2 regions of the Desulfurispora sp. genome follow, and region 2 is predicted to be linked to the other one. Evidence: predicted binding sites of a transcription regulator. Region 2 holds the regulator's gene; the other holds the start of a gene.

Region 1 (6,466 bases), on a different contig from region 2:
GCACTTGTGCCCACGCGCCGCAAAACAATGGCATTGCCCTCTATATACATGGCCAGGTCGCTGGTACTGTCAATGCCCAGCTGCACCAGCACTGCGGCGGGCAGCACCACCTGGCCCAGATGATTGATCACGGTATAATACTTGCTTTGCGCATTTCTCTGCAGCATCACTGCACATATCCCCCTTCTCCCGGTTCGGCTGCCTGAATTGATACGAGCCAGGGAGCGCCGCAGATCAGGCGTGCGGTGGCACGTCGCTCGCTCCAGCAGCCCGTAGTACTAATATAGCCGGGGGCCGGTAGAGCAGCAAGGGGGATAGAATGTCACATTTCCTCGCCCACCGCTTTGATGCGGGGATCCCGCCCTCGGAGCTGCAAGCGCAGTTCAATTAAAATATCCCGCAGGCGGGCGGCCTCCTCAAATTCCAGGCGGCGGGCGGCTTCCCGCATCTGCTTTTCGGTGACAGAAATTAACTGCTTTAACTCTTTCTTGCTATATTTTTTCTTTTTGTCGCCCGCTGTCGCCCGGTATACACCGGCCGCCTCGACCACACTGGTGGCCTCAATCACCGCCCGCACACTCTTTTGCACCGTACGGGGCACAATGCCGTGCTGCCGGTTGAAAGCCAGCTGTTTTTCCCTCCGCCGGTTGGTCTCGCCGATGGCCCGGGCCATGGAGCGGGTAATCCGGTCAGCATACATGATCACCCGGCCCTCGGCATGGCGGGCCGCCCGGCCGATGGTCTGGATGAGCGAGGTTTCCGAGCGCAGGTAGCCCTCCCGGTCGGCATCCAGGATGGCCACCAGGCTGACCTCGGGCAAATCCAGCCCCTCGCGCAGCAGGTTGATGCCCACCAGCACGTCAAACACCCCCAGGCGCAGGTCGCGGATGATCTCCATGCGCTCAATGGTGTTAACATCCGAGTGCATGTAGCGCACTTTCACCCCGGCCTGGCGCAGGTAGTCGGTCAAATCCTCGGCCATTTTCTTGGTCAGGGTGGTCACCAGCACGCGCTGCTGTTTGCGCACCCGCTGGTTGATCTCGCCCAGCAGGTCGTCAATCTGCCCGGCGGTAGGCCGCACCTGGATCTCGGGGTCCACCAGACCGGTGGGCCGGATGATCTGCTCCACCACCTGGCTGCTGTGCTCCAGCTCGAAGGCGGCCGGCGTAGCTGAGACGTAAATGACCTGGCTCAGGCGCTGTAAAAACTCCTCGAACTGAAGGGGGCGGTTATCCAGAGCCGAGGGCAGGCGGAAACCGTACTCGATCAGGGCGCTTTTGCGGGACCGGTCGCCCTCGTACATGGCCCGCACCTGGGGCACGGCCACGTGGGACTCGTCGATGAACATGAGCATGTCCTCCGGGAAAAAGTCCAGCAGGGTGTAGGGGGCCTCGCCTGGTGCCCGCCCGGTGAGATGGCGGGAATAGTTTTCAATGCCGTTGCAGTAGCCCACCTCCTGCAGCATCTCCAGGTCATAGTTGGTGCGGCTTTCCAGGCGCTGGGCTTCCAACAGCTTGCCCTTCTCCCTGAGCAAGGCCAGCTGCTCCTCCAGCTCCTGGCGGATGGAAACAATGGCCCTTTGCAGCCGGTCGCTGCTCACCGAATAGTGGCTGGCCGGGAAGATGGATACATGCTGGCGCAGGCCGATGATTTCACCGGTCAGAGCATCGAACTCCAGCATTTTTTCAATCTCGTCGCCGAAAAACTCAATGCGGATGGCCCGCTCGGTGGTGGCCACCGGGAAAACCTCCAGCGCATCGCCGCGCACCCGGAACTTGCCCCGGGTGAAGTTCACATCATTGCGCTCGTACTGGATGTCCACCAGGCGGCGCAGCACAGCGTCGCGCTCGATGCGCATGCCCCGGCGCAGCGAGATCACCAGGTTGCGGTACTCGCCGGGATCACCCAGACCATAGATGCAGGACACGCTGGCCACCACAATCACGTCGCGCCGCTCCAGCAGGGCGCAGGTGGCCGAGTGGCGCAGCTTGTCTATCTCATCATTAATGGAGGAATCCTTTTCGATATAGGTGTCGGTCTGGGGAATATAGGCCTCGGGCTGGTAATAGTCATAGTAACTAACAAAATATTCCACGGCATTGTCGGGGAAAAACTCCCGAAACTCGCTGCACAGCTGGGCGGCCAGCGTCTTGTTGGGCGCCAGCACCAGGGTGGGCCGCTGCACGGCCTGGATAACCTGGGCCATGGTATAGGTCTTGCCCGACCCGGTCACGCCTAACAGCGTCTGGTGCTTGTAGCCCTTTTGCAGGCCCTCCACCAGCTGGGCAATGGCCTGCGGCTGGTCGCCGCGGGGCACAAAATCGGATTTCAACACAAAGCCGGCCACAGGGCACCCTCCTTTGCCCACGGCAACGAATTTTTGTTCTACGAGTACTATCACCAGGATTATATCACATGTTCAAGCAGGTTGTGGACAACTGGAAGTGATTTTTTATTTTTCCGGCTTGAAAACCAAAAGCCGGCAGGTAAATTACATCCCCTGCCGGCCGAACCGTTCGATTGTAAGATTATTTAATCAGCTTGGCTTTTTTCATCATCATATAAATGGTCTTGGCTGCCTGCGGGCGGGTAAAATACTGCTTGCCACCAAAGGTCTTGTCGGGAAAACCGGCCAGGTAACCCGCCTTCACTGTGGCCAGGATATAGGGCATGGCCCACTGGGACATATTGGCCGAGTCGGTATCGGTAAACAGCTTCTGCATGGTACCAGCCACCTTGGTATCATCATCATCCACCTTCAGGTTCATGGCCCGGCAGAGCATGGTGGCCACCTGCTCCCGGGAGATGTAGCTGTAATAGTCGAAGGCGTGCTCGTAGGTGGGGGTGAGCACTCCCGTAGCCACCCCATTGCGGGCCGCCAGGTAGATGTACTTGTAGTCATCCAGCGGGATGTCATACCAGCGCCCGGTTTGCAGATCCCTGGCTTGAGCGGCACCGCTTTCTATGCGCAAGTCACTGAACAGGCTTACGGTGCGCAGTTCGCTCTTGCTGATCTGTTCGGGGTTGTAACCCAGCGCCCTGGCCAGCATGACCGTAAATTCACCCCGGGTGATGGGCGTTTCAGTACCGTCGGTTTCCAGCAGGCCGAAGAAAGGCTGCCGGGCCGGATCTTCATTCATGATCCCGCGGGCCCAGAGGTATTCCACATACATTTTGGCCCAGCCCACCTGTTCGAAGTCCGGGAAGACCGGAATGCGGTTCACCACCACATACTCTCCGAAGCCTTTAAAAGGTACCTTAACACTGCCCTTGCCGGTATCCACCACACCGCCCAGCACCTGCCAGTCGCTGTATGTGTCCGGGCGGAACACCACCGACAGGGCGCTTTTCGAGACCTGGGACACTTGCTTGTCATAGGGTACGGTAATGGTCGCTTCAGCCTTGTTCTTAAGATCCACATTGCCGGTCTTCTGGGCGTCGGCTTTGGCATAAATATCAAACACAAAACCCACGGCCGGGGACCCTTTGACCATTTGCTGTTTGTAGGCCTCCACCTTGATGGTCTGATCCACCGAAGCGCCCAGTTCACTGTTGGTATCATACAGGTGACTGCCCGGGGCAAATTGCATGCTCAGCTTCTTGCCAAACAGCTCAATTTTGCCCTTTTCATCCAGCACCACCTGTCTTTCCGCCCCGTCCGCCAGCACATCGGCAAAAACAATGGTGAATTTATATGTCTCGGTACTGCCATCTGTGGCGGTGGTGACCACTTCAATGCTGTTCCGGCCCGTTTTTAAGGGCACTTCCGCATAATAGTGCTTCTGGGTCTCATCGTCACTATTGCTCTCGGCCGGCAGGGCCGGAATTTTGTTGATGGTGACCATGTTGATATTGGCCAGAGTAATATCTATGCGCACCGGGTTTTTATTCACCACAGTGCTGTTGCCCACCAGGGCATTGCCGTCCACCAGTATGCCCTGCCCGGCCCCGGTTTTGAACTCCCAGTAAAAGCCGAAAGAATCACTGTCCATATCACTGCCGGGATTGAAATTATTGCCTTCCAGATCCTGCACGGTTTTTAGCACATAGCCCTGATATCTCGTGTCGGGCTGCAGGGGCGCATCGGGATAGAAGACCGCCTTGTGCTCCAGCGAATCATACCGCACCCGGCCGCTGACATACTCAAATTTCTTGCCGTCCAGGATTTTTTTCAGGAAGAACTTGTTGGCGACATCGGGTTTGACCGCCCGGCCAAATTTGATATAGGGCTTTTCATTAATGGCCACATTGCTGCCACTGGGCCCGTACTGCAGGTAACCCAGGGTAGTGTTGAAGGCATAGACAGCTGTAATCTCAGAGCTAAAAACATTCCCCTTGCGGGCAATGGCCCTCAAAATATACGTGGGATTATCCCCGCCGCCCAGCGTTTTAGGATCAATGGACAGGGGACCGGTATATTTGTTGCCTACTTTGGGATTCAGGCCATCCAGGTAATCGGCTTTGTCCACCAGAGTGTAATAAATCTCCACCCCGGACTGGGTGGTGCTCAAAGTCACCTTGACCGGCTCAAAATATTTGTAGGTGTCACCAGAAGGTGAAACATCGGGGGTGTTTTTCAGCTGGGGGGCGTTTAATGGCCCTACGGTAAAGGTGTTTTCGGCGAACAATTCATAACTGGTACCGCTACCGGCATAGGCCTTGACCACATAATCGCCCGCTGTACTCAAATCAATACCGGTGATCTCCCCCTCAAAGCCGTCAACGCCCACGCTGCTGATAACTCCCTCACCTTTGAGCACATAAGAATTGTTTTTCTCCACCTTGAAAAACTGTATTTTTATATCTTTACCGCCACTGAGCTGCGCTATCCATTCATCCCCTACTTTTTCCAGATAGGTACCCCGCACTTTGATGGTAGCCGGGCTACCGGTAGCATAGTGCCCCAGCTCGGTCCAAACCGAACCGTAGAAAGTATAGGGGGCATCCTTCAGGGTGTGGAAGGTATACTGCAGTTGACCCGCAAAAAGCTTGCCGTCACTGTCCCGCACTTCGGCATTGCCGCCGTCGGGCAAAGCCCCTTTCACCGTGGGGACAATGGTCAGCTTGTAGTCCTGATCACCATCCAATCTTTTAAGCAGGTCGATATAGACCTGGTTATTGGTCGCATCTTTGCCCAGGGCGTCTTTCTTTTCCAGCTGGGCTGTCTCATTGCCCTGGCGGACCTCGAAATTCAGCTGGCTCATTTTGTCCAGGTTCATCTTGCGGCTGAACTTGATGTAGACCCGGGAATAAACCGCCCCGCTGACCGAGTCGGTATAATAGCCCGGGTAAACGCTCAGCACAGTGGGATTAATAATATAGCGAAATTGCGTATATTTTTTATTACTGGCATCACTGGCCCTGGCAGCGCTCACACTTAATATGCCATCCTGGTCAATAATGATTTTGGGCAGAGCGGTAATATCGGTATCCTTATCAATACCCGCAGGATAGTAATCGGTTTCCGGAATGGCTTCCCGGCCCTGGAATTTATAAGTAATTTTTACCTTCTGAGCCGGATCGGCACTATCATACGAATACAAAATCACTTCCTGGGCCCGGTCATAGGTACCGGCTCCCGGCATGGCCACCGGCGTGATCACAGTTACCGTTGCTGCACCGGCCGGCGGCAGGGCGGTGCACAGCAAGCTGATGATCAGCAAGCAAACAACTAAATAGTTAACCTTTGTCCTTACTCTGGAGCGCCGCATTTTTTCTCTCCTTTCCCTAAGAAACCTGCAAAATCTTACGGGCCAACCCGCTCACAAAGACCAACCCGGCCTACCAGTAAATATCGGCAGGCAGCAGCAAATTCTGCACCGGATTGATCCAGGATTTATTATAACAAAATATTCCTGCCGCTCCAACGTGACAGGGAATATTTTACGGCAGACTACCGCACCAACCTGGTTTTGAGCAAAACTACTGCTGCTCTCCTTCCTGCTGCTCCCCTTGTTGTTCATCCCCCTGTCCGCCGCCAGCGGCCTGGCCGGGTTTCTTCTGGCCCGCTACCTGCTGCTCGGCGGCACCCCGGGTTTCCATCTTCTTGATTTCCCCCGGCACTTCCACTTCCATGGTTTTACCTTCCATGGTGGTAATGCGCAGGATGGTTTTTTTCTGCTCACCGCCGCCCTGGCCGCCCGGCCCACCGCTTCCCGGAGCGCCGGAGCCACCGCTGCTCCCGCCACTCTGGCCGCCGCCGGAACCTCCCGCTCCCCCCGCCTGTCCCTGGCCGCCCGGCTGACCGCCTTTGGTCAGCGACTGCCAGCGCTCGGCCAGCAGGTAAATGTTCTGCTGGTCAATCAGGCGCACCGGCGTGTAGCGATAGGGCACCGCGCTGGTGCCCTCGGTGAGCTGGCCCTCATAAGACCACTGGCCTTTTTCGGCCAGCTCCCTGGCCGCATTCAGAGCGTAGCGGGCCAGCAGTTCGGGCCGGGTGTCGATCTCGGCATCGTGCAGGCCGGCA
Region 2 (6,466 bases):
ACCACCACGCTGCATCCGGAGATTCCTGTGCTGGAAAAAGCCGCGCAGGCCGCCCGGGATCTGCTATGGCCCTGTATCCCCAGAGAAAAAAACAGCCTGGAGAAAATCCTCCGGCAGAACAATTTGCAGGGCTTGCTGGTTATTGGTAAAAATAAAAATGTTTATACGGACGGCCGGACCGACTTGTTTTTCCATCCAGGCATGGCCAAACTGCGTATAAAAGGAATTTTGGCCGGGAAAACTGACCAAATGATCAAAGCCATGGATCTGCAGCCGGGAGATGTGGTGTTGGACTGTACTCTGGGTCTGGCCGCCGATGCCATTGTGGCCGCCTTTGTGGTTGGTGAAACCGGCAGCGTTACCGGTTTGGAGAACAGTTCCCTGCTGGCCTGGCTGGTTAAAGACGGGCAGGCGACCTATCAGGATAAAGAGATACCGCCCTTGAACCTGGCCCTGCGCCGGATCAAGGTGCAGACGGCGGATCATATGACCTACCTGTCGACCCTGCCGCCGGAAAGTGTGGATGTTGTATATTTTGATCCCATGTTTCGCCATCCTCTGCAGCGTTCATCGTCCATGCTGCCGCTACGCCGGCTGGCCGATCACCGTCCCGTGTCGCCAGAAGCCATTCGGCTGGCCCTGCGGGTGGCCCGGAAAAGGGTGGTGCTGAAAGAGACCAGGAATAGCGGGGAATTTGAGCGGCTGGGTTTTCGTGAGGTATCCGGCGGCAAATATGCGCCTGTTGCCTTTGGAATTATCAGGAAAGCGTGAGGGCGGGGCTGATGGTGCAGAAAACTGAGCAAACGCTGCTGGTGATCACCGGCCCCACGGCCACAGGCAAAACGGCGCTGTCGGTGGAATTGGCCCGGCAAATTGGCGGTGAAATTATCTCTGCCGATTCTATGTTAATTTACAAGTATATGGATATCGGTACGGCCAAACCCACTTTAGAGGAACGCCGGGGCATTCCGCATTACATGATTGATATTGTCGAGCCGGACCAGGAATACAGCGTGGCGCTGTATCAGCAGGAAGTGGAAAGAATAATTCCTGCTGTGCTGGCCCGGGGCAAGCTGCCCATGCTGGTGGGGGGCACCGGTTTATATATCCGTTCGGTGGTGGCCGGTTTCCACTGCAGCCACATCGGCAAGGATGAAGCTTTTCGCCGGGAGATGCAGCAACTGGCCCGGGAAAAGGGCAATATTTACCTGCATGAAATGCTGGCCCGGGTTGATCCGCCCGCGGCCGGCCGCCTGCATCCCAACGATCAGAAACGGATTATCCGTGCTCTGGAGGTCTACCATTTAAGTGGCAAACCTTTTTCCTGGCACAATCAACCCCGGAATAACCGGGAGGTGCCGTACCGTATCCGGCAATGGGGACTGACCATGGACCGGGAATTGCTCTACCGGCGGATCAACCAGCGGGTGGATGAAATGTTGCAACAGGGGCTGGTGGAGGAGGTGCGCTGGCTGCTGGAACAGGGGTATTCTCCCACCCTTACTTCCATGCAGGGGCTGGGTTATAAAGAGATCGCCGCCTATCTGGAGGGGCAGGTTCCATTGCCTCTGGCTGTGGAGAACCTGAAGCGCAATACCCGGCGTTTTGCCAAAAGACAATTAACCTGGTTTAGAGGCGATCCTGCCATCAAGTGGTTGGATGCCAGCCTGCCGCTGGAGTCTTTAGTGTTACAAATTTCCAGAGATCTGGCAGGATTATCCCCGGGAATGTAGAACAAGAATTATGCATAGAGATAAATACATATGGAGGGAATCCAATGACCAAACCACAAATAAATCTGCAGGATGCTTTTTTAAACCAGGTACGCAAGGAAAATATCCTGGTGACCATTTACCTGGTAAATGGTTTTCAGCTCCGGGGACAGGTCAGGGGCTTTGATAACTTCACCGTGATTCTGGAAAGTGATGGTAAACAAATGATGGTTTACAAACATGCCATATCTACGATCAGCCCGCTGCGCCCCGTGAACACCAATTTTTCCGAAAACAGGCCTTCCTGAAAAGAATCCGGCCCAACCGGTCTCTCCACCGAGAGACCTGTTGCTTTTTTCAAGCAAAACGGCTTCTTTACCGGCGTATAATTAATTAGTGTTAGCCGGTGAGGTGAAGGCCTGTGCTGTGGAGTGAAAAGAGGAACCAGCTGGCACCGGACAGGACAAAACCTGACTCCGAACAGCAAAGGCAAAAAAATATCCGGACCATCTTGAATGAACTGGAGAGGCTGGTGGGGCTTCAGGAGGTCAAACAGGCGGTCAGGGAGATTTATGCCTGGATCGAAATCCAGAAAAAGCGCCAAAAAGAAAGGCTGGCTACGGAAAGCCAGGTCCTGCACATGATTTTCAAAGGAAACCCGGGCACGGGCAAGACCACGGTGGCCCGTTTGCTGGGCCAGTTGTTCAAGGAAATGGGGGTTTTGCCCAAAGGTCACCTGGTGGAAGTGGAAAGGGCGGACCTGGTGGGCGAGTATATCGGGCATACAGCGCAGCGCACCCGGGAGGCGGTGAAAAAAGCGCTGGGCGGTATCCTTTTTGTGGACGAGGCATACTCCCTGGCCCGGGGCGGCGAAAAAGATTTTGGCAAGGAATCCATTGATGTGCTGGTTAAGCAAATGGAAGACCAGAAAGATGCCTTTATCCTGATCCTGGCCGGATACAACGATGAAATGGAATGGTTTTTAGAAACCAATCCCGGTTTGCGTTCCCGCTTTCCCATCCAGATTCGTTTCCCCGATTACGATTTGACCGAACTGCTGGCCATAGCCGATGTAATGCTGCAGCAAAAACAATATGTTCTGAGCGGCGGGGCCAGGGAAGAATTGCGCATAGTTTTGCAGACCCTCAAGAGGTCGCATGTCAACAGCGGCAATGCCCGGCTGGTACGCAACATTATTGAAGCGGCCATTCGCCAGCAGGCGGTCCGGCTTTTGGAGGCCCGCCAGGTTTCCCGGGAGGATTTACTTACCATCAACCGGGAGGATCTGGTGCGGGCCAGACAGAAAATCAATATCTGTTGAGTGCCGAGGTGGAAGAATTGACACTGGAAGGTGACTGGTACAACCTTTATCAGGAGACTGTTGTGGACACCTTGCCGGTTTGCCGGCGGATTGAGGAAACCGTAAGCCTTAATACGGAAAAAGTGCTACGGGCCATGCAAAAAGCCCGGGTGAGCGATTTCCACCTGAAAGGCAGCTCGGGCTACGGTTATAACGACCCGGCCCGGGAAATCCTGGAGGAAGTATATGCCGGGGTTTTCTCCAGCGAAGCTGCTCTGGTGCGCAGTCAGATTGTTAGCGGTACGCATGCCATTGCTCTGTGTCTGTACGGTGTTCTGCGTCCCGGTGACGAACTGCTGGCCGTGCAGGGAGCCCCGTATGATACTCTGGCCGCCATAATTGGCGTAAGCGGCCGGGAAAGCGGCTGCCTGCAGGAATACGGCATAACTTACCGGCAGGTGGAACTGCTGCCGGACGGCAGCCCGGATTACCAGGCCATCAAACAGGCCATCAATTCCCGTACCAGGATGGTCATGTTGCAGCGCTCCCGGGGTTACAGCTTGCGACCCGCCCTGACCCTCGACCGGATGAAAGAGCTGATTGATTTTATCCGGGCGCAGAAGTCCGATGTGGTTATTTTTGTGGATAACTGTTACGGAGAGTTTGTTGAGGAGAGGGAGCCCACAGAAATCGGTGCCGACCTGGTAGCCGGTTCGCTGATCAAGAACCCCGGTGGGGGGCTGGCTCCCACCGGGGGCTATGTGGTTGGCCGGCATAAATATGTGGAAATGGCCGCCAGCCGGTGGTCCGCACCGGGCCTGGGCCGGGAGGTGGGACCCAGCCCGGACTATGTGCGGCTGCTATTCCAGGGGATGTTTTTGGCCCCAGCTTTTGTTGGGGAGGCGCTGCAGGGGATGGTCTTTGCCGCCAGGCTCTTCGAGAAGCTGGGATATGACACTTCCCCGGGCTACACAGAGGCCCGCAGCGATATTATTCAGGCTGTGGTGCTCAACTCACCCCAAAAAGTGATCGCCTTCTGTCAGGCCATCCAAGCCAGCTCTCCCGTAGACGCCCATGTGCGGCCGGAGCCTGTGGATATGCCCGGTTATGCCGATCCGGTGATCATGGCGGCCGGTACGTTTATCCAGGGAGCTTCCCTGGAGCTGAGCGCCGATGCGCCCATGCGCCCTCCCTACATAGTATACCTGCAGGGGGGCCTGTCCCGCCACCATACCCGTCTGGCCGTCGTCCAGGCCGCCCGGGCTCTGGAGAATCTCCAGGGCGTATAGTTCGGAGGATGGGCCTGTTCAGTGGTACCGGCGCATTAGACCGATCACCTTGCCCAGAATTTCCACATTGTCGACAATAATGGGCTCCATAGCCCTGTTTTCCGGCTGCAGTCTGATGCGGCCTTTTTCTTTGTAAAAACGCTTGACGGTAGCTTCGTCCTCCAGCAGGGCCACTACGATATCACCATTCTCGGCCATGTTTTGCTGCCGGACCACCACAATGTCATCGGGCAGGATGCCAGCTTCAATCATGCTTTCGCCCCTGATGGTCAGCAGGAAATAATCGCCTTCGCCAAAAAATTCGGTGGATAACGGGAGATGGTATTCCACATTTTCCACTGCCAGAATCGGCTGCCCTGCCGCCACCCGCCCCAGCATGGGGGCGACCAGAACACGCCGGCGGATGATATCTGCCCGTTCATCGCACAATTCCAGCGCCCGGGGTTTGGTGGGATCGCGTCGCAAATAACCTTTTTTCTCCAGGCGCAGAATGTAGCCATGCACGGTGGAGCTGGACTTTAAGCCTACCGCCTGGCCGATTTCCCGCACCGAAGGGGGATAACCTTTGACCCGTACATTTCGGGCAATGAAGTCCAGCACAGCTTTTTCCCGCGGTGTAAGCTCCTGTTTCATCATAAAACCCCGCTTCCATATAAAGATATATTTTCCGGTTGTTTGGACAATCCTGTTACCCAGATTATAGCACATCTGATCAGTAATTAAAACGCCTGTTCGTCAAAAAAGAAAATTTTTCATTTTATAAATTAGAAGGATAAAAGGCAAAATCGTCGTATTTATCTGAAGATAGATAAATTTCCTGCTATAGAAGGTGAGCTAGATGCCCAGAATACGGGTGGCCGTTATCGGGGCGGGCCGGGAAGGGCTGGGTGTGTTGAAAAGTCTGCTGGCGATGCCGGAAGTGGAGTTGGCCGGTGTGGTCAGCACTGATCCAGGTTCTGCTGCTTCCGTCAGGGATGACCATCCTGAAGTTTTGGTAACCTCTCGCATTAGCGAACTGCTGACCGGACAGCCGGTAGATGTAATCATACTGTCCAGCACGGCCAGAGAAGTGCGCGATGAGGTTTTTAAATATAAACCGGAAAAAGCTACTGTGGTGGAACTGGGTGCAGTTGATCTGATTAAGAATATTTTGCGGGAAAAAGAAGAACTGCTAGAGTTCAAGCGCATGCAGGGTGAACTGTCGGCTATTCTCAATTCGGTGCAAGAAGCGATTGAGGTGGTTGACAACAACGGCTATATCAAATATGTAAATCCGGCATTTACGCGCATCACCGGTATACCCGAACAGGAGAGAATCGGCCAGAACATTTTTCAGGTCTCGCCGGATGGCGCTCTGGCCATGGCTCTAAAAAGCGGGCAGAGCATCTTCGGCCACCGCACCCGGGTGGGAGGAAGCAATGCGGAAGTCGTCTCTAATGCTTCCCCCATTTTCATTGACGGAAAAATGGAGGGTGCCGTGGTGGTATTTCAGCATTTCACCGATGTGATGAAGCTGTTGGAAGAATTGAAACAGCGCACTTCCATGCTGGAAAACCTGACAGAAAAGCTGGGCCAGGCTACCACCAGCAAATATACTTTTGCGGACATTGTCGGACAGAGTGCGGAGCTGAAAAAGTGCATCACTGTGGCCGAAAGGGCGGCCAGGAGCCACTCTACAGTCCTGCTGCTGGGGGAAAGCGGTACGGGCAAGGAACTGTTTGCTCACGCCATCCACAGCGCCAGTTCGCGGCGGGACAGGCCCTTTATCAAGGTCAACTGCGCCGCCATACCGGAAAACCTGCTGGAGAGCGAGTTTTTCGGTTACGCCAAAGGTGCCTTTACCGGAGCCGTAAAATCCAAAATCGGCAAGTTTGAACTGGCCAATGGCGGAACCATTTTTCTGGACGAAATCGGTGACATGAACCTGCATCTCCAGGGTAAACTGCTGCGTGTTTTGCAGGAAATGGAATTTGAGCGCGTGGGCGACAATAAAACCATTAAAGTGGATGTGCGGGTGATTGCGGCCACCAACCGCAACCTGCGCGAACTGATCCGGCAGGGCCGGTTTCGGGAGGACTTGTATTACCGCCTGAATGTGGTGGAAATAACCATACCACCCCTGCGCACCCGCAAAGAAGATCTGCCGCACCTGGTGGGCAATCTGA

Evidence for each region. Region 2 encodes LexA, which represses DNA repair genes until DNA is damaged. Its sites were predicted from a motif close to CNAACANNTGTTNG; they were not measured.
Region 1: uvrB (excinuclease ABC subunit UvrB) is a predicted target of LexA. The motif match lies at 2,374-2,387, and genes of this name have one in related genera.

The regions. Positions count from the first base shown of each region.
Region 1 covers NZ_JBRAJI010000004.1:38,794-45,259, forward strand. Annotated here, with positions in the region: gene ACUVTU_RS01920 (AbrB/MazE/SpoVT family DNA-binding domain-containing protein) at 1-170, opposite strand, end outside; gene uvrB (excinuclease ABC subunit UvrB) at 323-2,347, opposite strand; gene ACUVTU_RS01930 (Ig-like domain-containing protein) at 2,529-5,711, opposite strand; gene ACUVTU_RS01935 (sugar ABC transporter substrate-binding protein) at 5,923-6,466, opposite strand, start outside.
Region 2 covers NZ_JBRAJI010000008.1:14,954-21,419, reverse strand. Annotated here, with positions in the region: gene ACUVTU_RS03445 (class I SAM-dependent methyltransferase) at 1-771, shown strand, start outside; gene miaA (tRNA (adenosine(37)-N6)-dimethylallyltransferase MiaA) at 783-1,733, shown strand; gene hfq (RNA chaperone Hfq) at 1,778-2,020, shown strand; gene spoVK (stage V sporulation protein K) at 2,134-3,033, shown strand; gene ACUVTU_RS03425 (methionine gamma-lyase family protein) at 3,051-4,301, shown strand; gene lexA (transcriptional repressor LexA) at 4,320-4,934, opposite strand; gene ACUVTU_RS03415 (sigma 54-interacting transcriptional regulator) at 5,140-6,466, shown strand, end outside.